2 regions of the Variovorax sp. RA8 genome follow, and region 1 is predicted to be linked to the other one. Evidence: predicted binding sites of a transcription regulator. Region 1 holds the regulator's gene; the other holds the start of a gene.
The links. Region 1 encodes sigma-54, which starts transcription at its own class of promoters, with help from an activator protein. Its sites were predicted from a motif close to TGGCANGNAANCTGCTTT; they were not measured.
Positions count from the first base shown of each region.

Region 2: E5P3_RS14445 (transglutaminase family protein) is a predicted target of sigma-54. The motif match lies at 2,369-2,386, and genes of this name have one in related genera.

Region 1 covers NZ_LR594662.1:5,873,570-5,878,547, forward strand. Annotated here, with positions in the region: gene E5P3_RS27975 (thiol:disulfide interchange protein DsbA/DsbL) at 1-233, shown strand, start outside; gene lptA (lipopolysaccharide transport periplasmic protein LptA) at 430-1,116, shown strand; gene lptB (LPS export ABC transporter ATP-binding protein) at 1,131-1,913, shown strand; gene E5P3_RS27990 (RNA polymerase factor sigma-54) at 1,928-3,517, shown strand; gene E5P3_RS27995 (phospholipase D family protein) at 3,520-4,978, shown strand, end outside.
Region 2 covers NZ_LR594662.1:3,067,526-3,072,503, reverse strand. Annotated here, with positions in the region: gene E5P3_RS14450 (DNA internalization-related competence protein ComEC/Rec2) at 1-2,276, opposite strand, end outside; gene E5P3_RS14445 (transglutaminase family protein) at 2,442-4,978, shown strand, end outside.

The sequences.
Region 1 (4,978 bases):
GGGCTGCCGCCAATGGCCTCGACAAGGCCAAGTTCACCGAGCAGTACAAGTCCTTCAGCGTGGCAAGCAAGATCCAGCGCGCCAAGCAGCTGCAGGACGCCTATCAGGTCGCCGGCGTGCCCTCGATCGGCATCGCCGGGCGCTGGTATGTGGATGGCGACCTCGCAAAGAGCATGGAGCGCGCCCTGCAGGTCACCGACTACCTGGTCGGCGAAGCGCGCAAGAGCGCCTGAGGCCGCTCCTCTTCCCCCGCAACAAGCCCGCCTCGGTGGGCTTTTTCATCGCCGGGCCGCCCCAAGATGAAAAACGCCCCCTTTTTTGGGAGGCAGCGACCACACGAAGTGAGGGAGCGTGGGGGCCATTTTTCATCCGGGTGCTCGAAGTCCGGTTCGTGAGCACGCATACAATCGCAGCAAGTTTCGTGCCTTTATGACTTCGTTCGCAATTCCCCTCCGCCCTACCCACTTCTGTCGTGCTTTCGTATTCGTCCTGATGCTGGCCGGGCTCTTCCCGCTGGCGCAGGCCGAGAAGGCCGACCGCACCAAGCCGATGAACATCGAGGCCGACGCGATGCGCTATGACGACCTCAAGCAGACCAGCGTCTTCACCGGCAACGTGGTGGTGACCAAGGGGACGATCATCATCCGCGGCGCCCGCATCGACGTGCGGCAGGACCCGGAGGGCTACCAGTACGGCGTGGTCACGGCAGCGCCCGGCAAGCTGGCCTATTACAAGCAGAAGCGCGACGCCGGCACCGACGAGTGGATCGAGGGCGAATCGGAGGTGATCGAGTACGACAGCCGTGCCGACAACGTGAAATTCATCCGGCGCGCCGTGATGCGCCGCCTCTACGGCGCCACCGTCAACGACGAGAGCAGCGGGCCGCTGATCGTCTACGACCAGAGCAACGACACCTTCACCGTCAACGGCTCCTCGCTGCCGCCCAATGCGGGCGTCGCGGCGCAGGGCGGCCGCGTGCGGGCCATCCTCACGCCCAAGCCGGCCGCCTCGGCGCCGGCTCCCGGCACCCGGCCGCCCGCGGCGCCTGCCGCAGCACCGGCGAGCGGCAGCGGCCTGCGCTCGACCACCACCCTCGGCGGGGAAGAACGCAAGTGAGGGCGGACCCCGATATGGCCCCCCATGGCCCCGGCGAAGCGACGGGCAGCCGCCTCGAGGCGCGCGGCCTGCAGAAGACCTACGGCAGCCGCAAGGTCGTCAAGGACGTCTCGCTGGGCGTCGACAAGGGCGAGGTGGTCGGCCTGCTGGGTCCCAACGGCGCCGGCAAGACCACCTCTTTCTACATGATCGTCGGCCTGGTGCGTGCGGACGCGGGCGAGATCAGCATCGACGGAGTGCCGATCGCGCACATGCCGATCCACCGCCGCTCCCGCATGGGCTTGAGCTACCTGCCGCAGGAGGCCTCGATCTTCCGCAAGTTGACGGTCGAGGAGAACGTGCGCGCGGTGCTCGAACTGCAGCGCGAGCCGAACGGCGACGGCCGGCCGCTGCCGCTGTCGAAGCAGCGCATCGAGGAACGCCTGAGCGAGCTGCTGCACGACCTGCGCGTGGACCACCTGCGCGATTCTCCTGCGCTGGCGCTGTCGGGCGGCGAGCGCCGCCGCGTCGAAATCGCGCGCGCGCTGGCCACCCAGCCGCGCTTCATCCTGCTGGACGAGCCCTTCGCCGGCATCGATCCGATCGCGGTGATCGAGATCCAGCGGATCATCAACTTCCTGAAGGAGCGCGGCATCGGCGTTCTCATCACGGACCACAACGTGCGTGAGACGCTGGGCATCTGCGATCACGCCTTCATCATCAGCGACGGGCATGTGCTGGCACAAGGCACGCCATCGGAGATCGTCGACAACGCCGAGGTGCGGCGCGTCTACCTCGGCGAGCACTTCCGGATGTAAGGGCTTGTCATTCAATGAAGCAAGGGCTCTCGCTGCGCGTCTCGCAGCACCTCGCGCTGACGCCGCAATTGCAGCAGTCGATCCGGCTGCTGCAGCTGTCGACGCTCGAGTTGAGCCAGGAAGTCGAGCAGATGCTCGACGAGAACCCTTTCCTGGAGCGCACGGCCGACGAGGCGCCGCGCGAAGAGTTCGGGCTCGACTCGGCCGACGCGCCGGTGCGCGACGATGACCGCCAGGTCGACAGCGAGTCCGAGTTCGTCGCGACCCCCGCTGCGGCGTCCGCCGACAGTGCGCCGGCCTCCCCCGCCGACAGCGAGACAGCCGCGGCCGCCGAAGGCCCGGAGAGCGAGCCCGACTGGGAAGGCGACGGCACGGTCGACCTCGCGCCGGACGACAGCGAATGGGGCGGCGACGCGCCCGCGCGCAACAGCGGCACCGGCGACAACGAGCGCCCCGATGCGACCGAACTCGCCAGCAGCCAGGAGTCGCTGCAGTCCTTCCTGCATCGCCAGGCACTGAGCCTGCGCCTGGAGGAGAACGACCGCGCCGCGCTGCGCTTCCTGATCGAGTCGCTCAACGACGACGGCTACCTCGAGGACTCGCTGCCGGCCCTGGCCTCCGGCCTGGCCGGCGACGACAACGAACAGTTCGACGAGCTGGTGCACCACTTCCAGGTCGCGCTCGGCCTGCTGCAGAACCTGGAGCCGGTCGGCGTCGGTGCCCGCAGCCTGGCCGAGTGCCTCGCCATCCAGCTGCGCGCGCAGCAGGAAGAGGACGACACCGAGGACGAGAAGCAGGTGCGCCGGACCGCGATCGCAATCTGCAAGCAGCCGATGGAGCTGCTCGCCAAGCGCGACTTCAAGCGCCTGGCCACGCTCACCCGCAGCAACGAGGAGGAAGTGCGCGCCGCCCTGCAGCTTATCGCGCGGCTGGAGCCCAAGCCCGGACGCCGCTTCGCCAACGTCGAGCGCAACATCGTCATCCCCGACGTGATCGTCACGCGCGTGGGCCACGGCACCAGCGCCAGGTTCCGCGTCATGCTCAACCCCGAGGTGATGCCGCGGCTGCGCGTGCACGACATCTACGCCGGCGCGCTGAAGGCGCACAAGGGTGAGGGCAGCCAGGCGCTGTCGCAGCGGCTGCAGGAGGCGCGCTGGTTCATCAAGAACATCCAGCAGCGCTTCGACACCATCCTGCGCGTGTCGAACGCGATCGTGGAGCGGCAGAAGAACTACTTCGTCCACGGCGAGCTCGCCATGCGCCCGCTGGTGCTGCGCGAGATCGCCGACGAGCTGGGCCTGCACGAATCCACCATCAGCCGCGTGACCACTGCCAAGTACATGTCCACGCCCTACGGCACGGTCGAGCTCAAGTACTTCTTCGGCTCGGCGCTGGGCACCGAGACCGGCGGCAACGCCTCCAGCACCGCGGTGCGCGCCCTGATCAAGCAGTTCGTGAGCGCCGAGGACGTGAAGAAGCCGCTGTCGGACAGCCAGGTTTCCGAGATGCTCAAGGAGCAGGGCATCGAGTGCGCGCGCCGCACGGTGGCCAAGTACCGCGAGGCGCTGCGCATCGCGCCTGCCAACCTGCGCAAGGCCTTGTAGCGATGCGCGCGCGCCGGAGCCGCTGGCCGCAGTGGGTGCGCCTGGGCTTGGCATTGGGGGCGCTACTCTTCCTGGCCAGCGGCTGTGCCGTGCTGCCTGCCGAGTTCGAGCGCACGCCCTCCAGGGCGGTGCCGCTGTCTCCTGACACTGCGCTGGGCCGCATCGCGAAAAGCTCGCAGCCCGACCCCGACCTGAGCGGCTTCCGCCTGATGCCCGGCGGCGATTTCGCGCTCGACACCCGGCTCGAGCTGGCGCGCCGGGCCCAGCGCACGCTGGACGTGCAGTACTACCAGATCCACAACGACGAGACCGGCCGCTACCTGCTGCGCACGCTGCGCGACGCCGCCCTGCGCGGCGTGCGCGTGCGCCTGCTGATGGACGATCTCTACACCTCGGGCGAGGACGATCTGCTGCTGGCGCTGGCCGCCACGCCCAACCTGGAGCTGCGCCTGTTCAATCCCTTCCCGGCCGGGCGCGGCAGCATGCTCGGGCGCTTCTCCGCGTCACTGTTCGACTTCAGCCGCGTGAACCGGCGCATGCACAACAAGCTCTTCATCGCCGACGGCGCGATGGCGGTGGCCGGCGGGCGCAACATCGGCAACGAGTACTTCACGCAGACGGCGGGCGCCAATTTCATCGACCTCGACACCTTCGTCGCCGGGGCGCTCATCCCGCGGCTGGCCAGCCTGTTCGACCAATACTGGAACAGCGAGTACGTGCGCCCCATTGAGACCGTGGTGGCATCCTCCGTGCCGCGCGAGGAACGCCAGCGCCGCTTCGAGGCGCTGAGCGGTCCGCAGACCACGCCACCCCCGCGCCCGCCCGCACCCAACGACGTGCTGGGCTACAGCCCCCTCGTGGAGGACATCAAGGCCGGCAGGCTGGACCTGATCTGGACCCGGGCAGAGGCCTACGCCGATTCGCCCGACCGGGTGATCGGCAGGCAGGTGACCTATGGCGGCATCCCGCTGCTGGACGTCGACAGCGTGCGCTACAACGTGATCGAGCAGATCCGCCGTGGGCGCTCCGACGTGACCATCGTCTCGCCCTACCTGATCCCCGGCAAGGGCGGGCTGGAGGCGATGCGCGAGGTGCGCCGGCGCGGCATGAAGATCAGCGTGGTCACCAACTCGCTGGCCGCCACCGACGAGCCGGTGGTGCACACCGGCTACCGCCGTTACCGCGAAGACATGCTCAGGCTCGGCGCCGAGATCTACGAACTCAGCTCCCAGCGCACCCGGCGCAGCGTGCGCCTCGGCCTCTTCGGCACGCAGATCGGGCGCCTGCATGCCAAGTCGGCGGTGATCGACGGACGCACGCTGTTCGTCGGCTCGATGAACTTCGATCCGCGCTCCGACATGCACAACACCGAGATCGGGCTGATCATCTTCAGCCCCCAGATGGCGCAGCAGGTGCTCAAGCTGATCGAGGTGCTCAAGCAGCAGGGCGCCTACAAGGTGC
Region 2 (4,978 bases), 2.8 Mb from region 1:
CCGCGCTCCGCATAGCGCGCCGTCACCTCCGCGGCCGGGTGCCCGAAGCGGTTGCGGTAGCCGGCCTGGACCAGCGCCACGCGCGGCTGCACGGCCTCGAGCAGCGCGGGGCTCGACGAGGTCTTGCTGCCATGGTGCGGGACGAGCAGCAGGTCGGCTCGCAGGTCGGGCGCGCGCGCCGTCAGCGCGGCTTCCTGCAGGCGCTCGATGTCCCCGGCCAGCAGCGCGGTGGCGCGCCCGTTGCCGATGCGCAGCACGCAGGAGACCGCGTTGGGTTTGGTGAAGCCGGCATAGTCGGCCTCCTGGGGATGGAGGATCTCGAAGCGCACCCCGTCCCACGTCCAGGCCTGGCCGGCCAGACAGCGCTGCACCGGCCGCAGATGCTGCAGCGGATGCCCGGCCTCGACCGAGCTGCGCAGTTCGGCCTCGGCCTGCATCGCCAGCACTGCCGGCGCGCCGCCGGTGTGGTCGCTGTCGCGGTGGCTCAGGACGACGGTGTCCAGCCGCTCGCCCAGCGCGCGCAACAGCGGCACCAGCACCCGGTGGCCGGCATCGCTTTCCAGGCTGTAGCGCGGGCCGGCGTCATACAGCAGGCCGTGGGTGGCGGTGCGCACCAGCACCGCGTTGCCCTGCCCGATGTCGGCGGCCAGCAGCTCGAACTCGCCCGCCGGAGGCCGTGGCGCCTGCCAGAGCAGCGCGGGCAACAGCAGCGGCAGCCCCTGTACGCGCAGCGCCCTCGGCAGGCGCATGGCCAGCAGCACCCCGCCCGCCACGCCGGCGACGCTGGCCCAGAGCGCGGGCGCCGGTGCCGACAGCGTGGCCAGCGGCAGTTCGGCCAGCCACTGCAGAACCAGCGCCAGTAGTTGCACCGCCCGGGCGGCCAGGTCCCACAGCGGCGGCAGCAGCACGCCGAACATGGCAAGCGGCGTAAGCACGAGCGTGACCCACGGAATGGCGATGGCGTTGGCCAGCAGCCCGACGCTCGAGACCTGCTGGAAGAGCAGCAGGCTGAGTGGCGTCAACGCCAGCGTCACCGCCCATTGTTCGCGCGCCATGCGCGCCAGGCGCGTCGCGATGCCTGTGCCGCCCTCATCGGCGGCGCCGGTGGCGAACAGCACGCCGACTGCGACGAAGCTGAGCCAGAAGCCGGCCTGCATCAGCGCCCACGGGTCGACGGCCACGACCACCGCGCAGGTGCACAGCCAGACGAAGGGCCAGGGCCACTGCCGCCTTGAAAGGCGCAGCAGCGCGACCGTGGCGAGCATCCACACCGTGCGTTGCGAGGGCAGGCCCCAGCCGCTGAAGAGCGCATACAGCGCCGCCAGCAACACGCCGCCGATCAAAGCCGCGTGCGGCGCGGGCAGCCACAGCATCAGGCGGCTGCTGCGGCGCCAGGCGGCCCCCACCACCCACGCGGCGAGCCAGGCGAACATCGTGATGTGCAGGCCCGAGATCGACATCAGGTGCGCGACGCCGGTGGCGCGGAACACGTCCCAGTCGGCACGCTCGATCGCGTTCTGGTCGCCCGTGACCAACGCCGCGATCACGCCGGCCTGCCGGCGCTCGGGCACGCGCTCGAAGACCGCGTCGCGCACGGCCTCGCGCGCACGCTCGACCGGATGGCGCCAGGTCTGGCCCTGCGGCTGTGGCCGCGCATCCCGCGCGCCCGTGCGCACATAACCGCTGGCCTGCACGCCCTGCTCCCAGAGCCGCAGTTCCTGGTCGAAGCCATGCGGGTTCAGGTTGCCGTGCGGCGCCTTCAGGCGCACCGTCATGCGCCAGCGCTCGCCCGCGTGCACGCCGCCCGGCGCCGCGGTGGGCTCGGCGCGCGAGGACTCCTCGGGCGCGCGCCCCCAAAGGCCGGTGTTGTCTGCATACCAGCCGAGCGCAACGCGCGAGGGCGCGCGCGGCAGGTCGCTCCCGGCATCGCCAGCCCAACGGGCGCGCTCGACATCGAAGAGAAAGCGCACCGTTCCATCGCCGTGCTGCGGCATCTGCGAGACCACGCCCAGCACCTCCAGGTCGCGGCCTTCGAGCGCGGGGTCGAGTGCCTCGGCCGCATAGGCGCAGGCGCGCCAGCCTGCCAGACCGGCCCCGGCCAGCGCGCCGACCAGCAGCAGTGCCGGCAGCAGCAGCCGCGGCAAGAACCACCACCGCACACGTCGCAGCAACAGCCAGCCCGCCGCGGCGGCCAGCAGCAGGCCGGCATAAGCGGCGGGCTCCCACAAAGCTGGCTGCTGAAGCTGCACCGCCGCGCCCAGCACCGAGCCGCCCATCAGGGCAAAGGAACCCAGGCCGCGGCCCTGCGCGTCGGCCGTCACGAAACACTCACGGATGACATGCTGCAATCCCTCCCTGCTGCGCTCTGTGGCGCGCTAATTGCTAAGCGTGTCAGCTAGTATGCGTCCTCGTTCAGGGGCGCTTCGACGCCATCGAAAAAAATGTCCATCCACGCCGCACTTCACCACGTCACCCACTACAAGTACGACCGGCCGGTGCAACTGGGGCCCCAGGTGGTACGCCTGCGTCCGGCGCCGCATTGCCGCAGCAACGTCATCTCGTATTCGCTGCGCGTCGAGCCCGAGCAGCACTTCGTCAACTGGCAGCAGGACCCGTTCGCGAACTACCTCGCGCGGCTGGTGTTCCCCGAGAAGACGCGCGAGTTCAAGGTCACGGTCGACCTGGTGGTCGAGATGGCGGTCTACAACCCCTTCGACTTCTTCCTCGAGCCGCAGGCCGAGAACTTCCCCTTCAAGTACACCGAATCGCAGGCGCGCGAGCTGGCACCCTACCTCGTGACCGAACCCGCCACCCCACTGGTGGCCGCCTACCTCGAGAAGATCGATCGCAAGACGCAGCGCACCATCGATTTCCTGGTCGGCCTCAATCAGCAGGTGCAGCAGGACGTCAACTACCTGATCCGCATGGAGCCCGGCGTGCAGACGCCCGAGGAGACGCTGGCCAGCGGGTCGGGCTCCTGCCGCGACTCCGGCTGGCTGCTGGTGCAGCTGCTGCGAAACGTAGGGCTGGCGGCGCGCTTCGTCTCGGGCTACCTCATTCAGCTCACGCCCGACGTGAAGGCACTCGACGGCCCGAGCGGCACCACGGTCGACTTCACCGACCTGCACGCCTGGTGCGAGGTCTACCTGCCCGGCGCCGGCTGGATCGGCCTCGACGCCACCTCGGGCCTGATGGCCGGCGAAGGCCACATTCCGCTGGCGTGCACGCCCACGCCGTCGAGCGCCGCGCCGATCGAGGGCGCGGTCGACGAGGCCGAGGTGGACTTCGCCCACGAGATGAAGGTCACCCGCATCCACGAGTCGCCGCGCGTGACCAAGCCCTACACCGACGACGAGTGGGCCGAGGTGCTGGCGCTGGGCGAAGCGGTGGATGCACGCCTTGCGGCCGGCGACGTGCGGCTCACCATGGGCGGCGAACCCACCTTCGTCGCCACCACCGACCGCGACGCGGCCGAATGGAACACCGATGCGCTCGGCCCCACCAAGCGCGGCTACGCGACCGCGCTGGTGCAACGCCTGCGCGACGAATACGGCCAGGGCGGCTTCCTCCATTTCGGACAGGGCAAGTGGTACCCGGGCGAGCAGTTGCCGCGCTGGGCCCTGTCGATCTACTGGCGCACGGACGGCCAGGCCGTATGGCAGCGGCCCGAGCTCTTCGCCGACGAGCGCCATCCCACCCAGTACACCAGCGAAGACGCGCAGCGCTTCACCCGCGCGCTGGCGCGCAAGCTGGGCCTGACCGACCGCTTCGTGCAGCCTGGCCACGAGGACGTCTACTACTACCTCTGGCGCGAACGCCGCCTGCCTGTGAATGTCGATCCCTTCGACTCCAAGCTCGACGACGAGATGGAGCGCGTGCGCCTGCGCCGCGTGTTCACGCAGAAGCTCGATGCCGTCGTCGGCTACGTGCTGCCGCTCGAGGCCGCGAACGCCGAGACCGATGCGCCCGCGCTCGCCGGCCCGGCGTGGAAGACCGGCCCGTGGTTCCTGCGCGACGACCGCCTGTACCTGATCCCCGGCGATTCGCCGATGGGCTACCGCCTGCCGCTGGATTCGCAGCCCTGGGCCAGCAAGGGGGACTACCCCTACCTCATCGAACGGGACCCCAACGCCCCACGTGCACCCCTGCCGGCCTCGGCCCTGTTCCGCGAGCGCTACGAGGGCATGCTGGGCAATGCGCCCGACCTCGCCGAGGTGCCCTATGGCTTCGGCACGCCGCAGCAGGCTCCGGCCGCGGTGCGCTTCCAGGCCACGCACGGCAATCCCGTCGCGGCGCGCGTCCAGGCCGCGTTGGAGCCGGGCACGGTGCGCCCTCCAAACCGCGGCGAGTCGGCCCACTGGGTCACGCGCACCGCGCTGTGCGTGGAGGTGCGCGACCCACGCCGCGCCAACGGCCCTGCGGCCGAGAAGGTCGGCAGCGCCTCGGGCGTGCTCTACGTCTTCATGCCGCCGCTGGCGCGGCTGGAAGACTACCTCGACCTGCTCGCCGCGGTCGAGGCCACGGCCGACGAGCTGGACCTGCGGGTGGTGATCGAAGGCTACCCGCCGCCGCGCGACCCGCGCCTCAAGCTCCTGCAGGTCACGCCCGACCCCGGCGTGATCGAGGTCAACATCCATCCGGCCCACAACTGGCGCGAGCTGGTGGCCCACACCGAGTTCCTCTACGGCGCCGCCTTCGAGACCCGGCTGTCGGCCGAGAAGTTCATGACCGACGGCCGCCACACCGGCACCGGCGGCGGCAACCACTTCGTGCTGGGCGGCGCCACGCCCGCCGACAGCCCCTTCCTGCGCCGGCCCGAGCTGCTCGCCAGCCTTTTGCTCTACTGGCACAACCATCCCTCGCTCAGCTACCTGTTCTCGGGCATGTTCATCGGCCCGACCAGCCAGGCGCCGCGCGTGGACGAGGCGCGCAACGACCAGGTCTACGAGCTCGAGATCGCGCTGGCCCAGATCGCGCG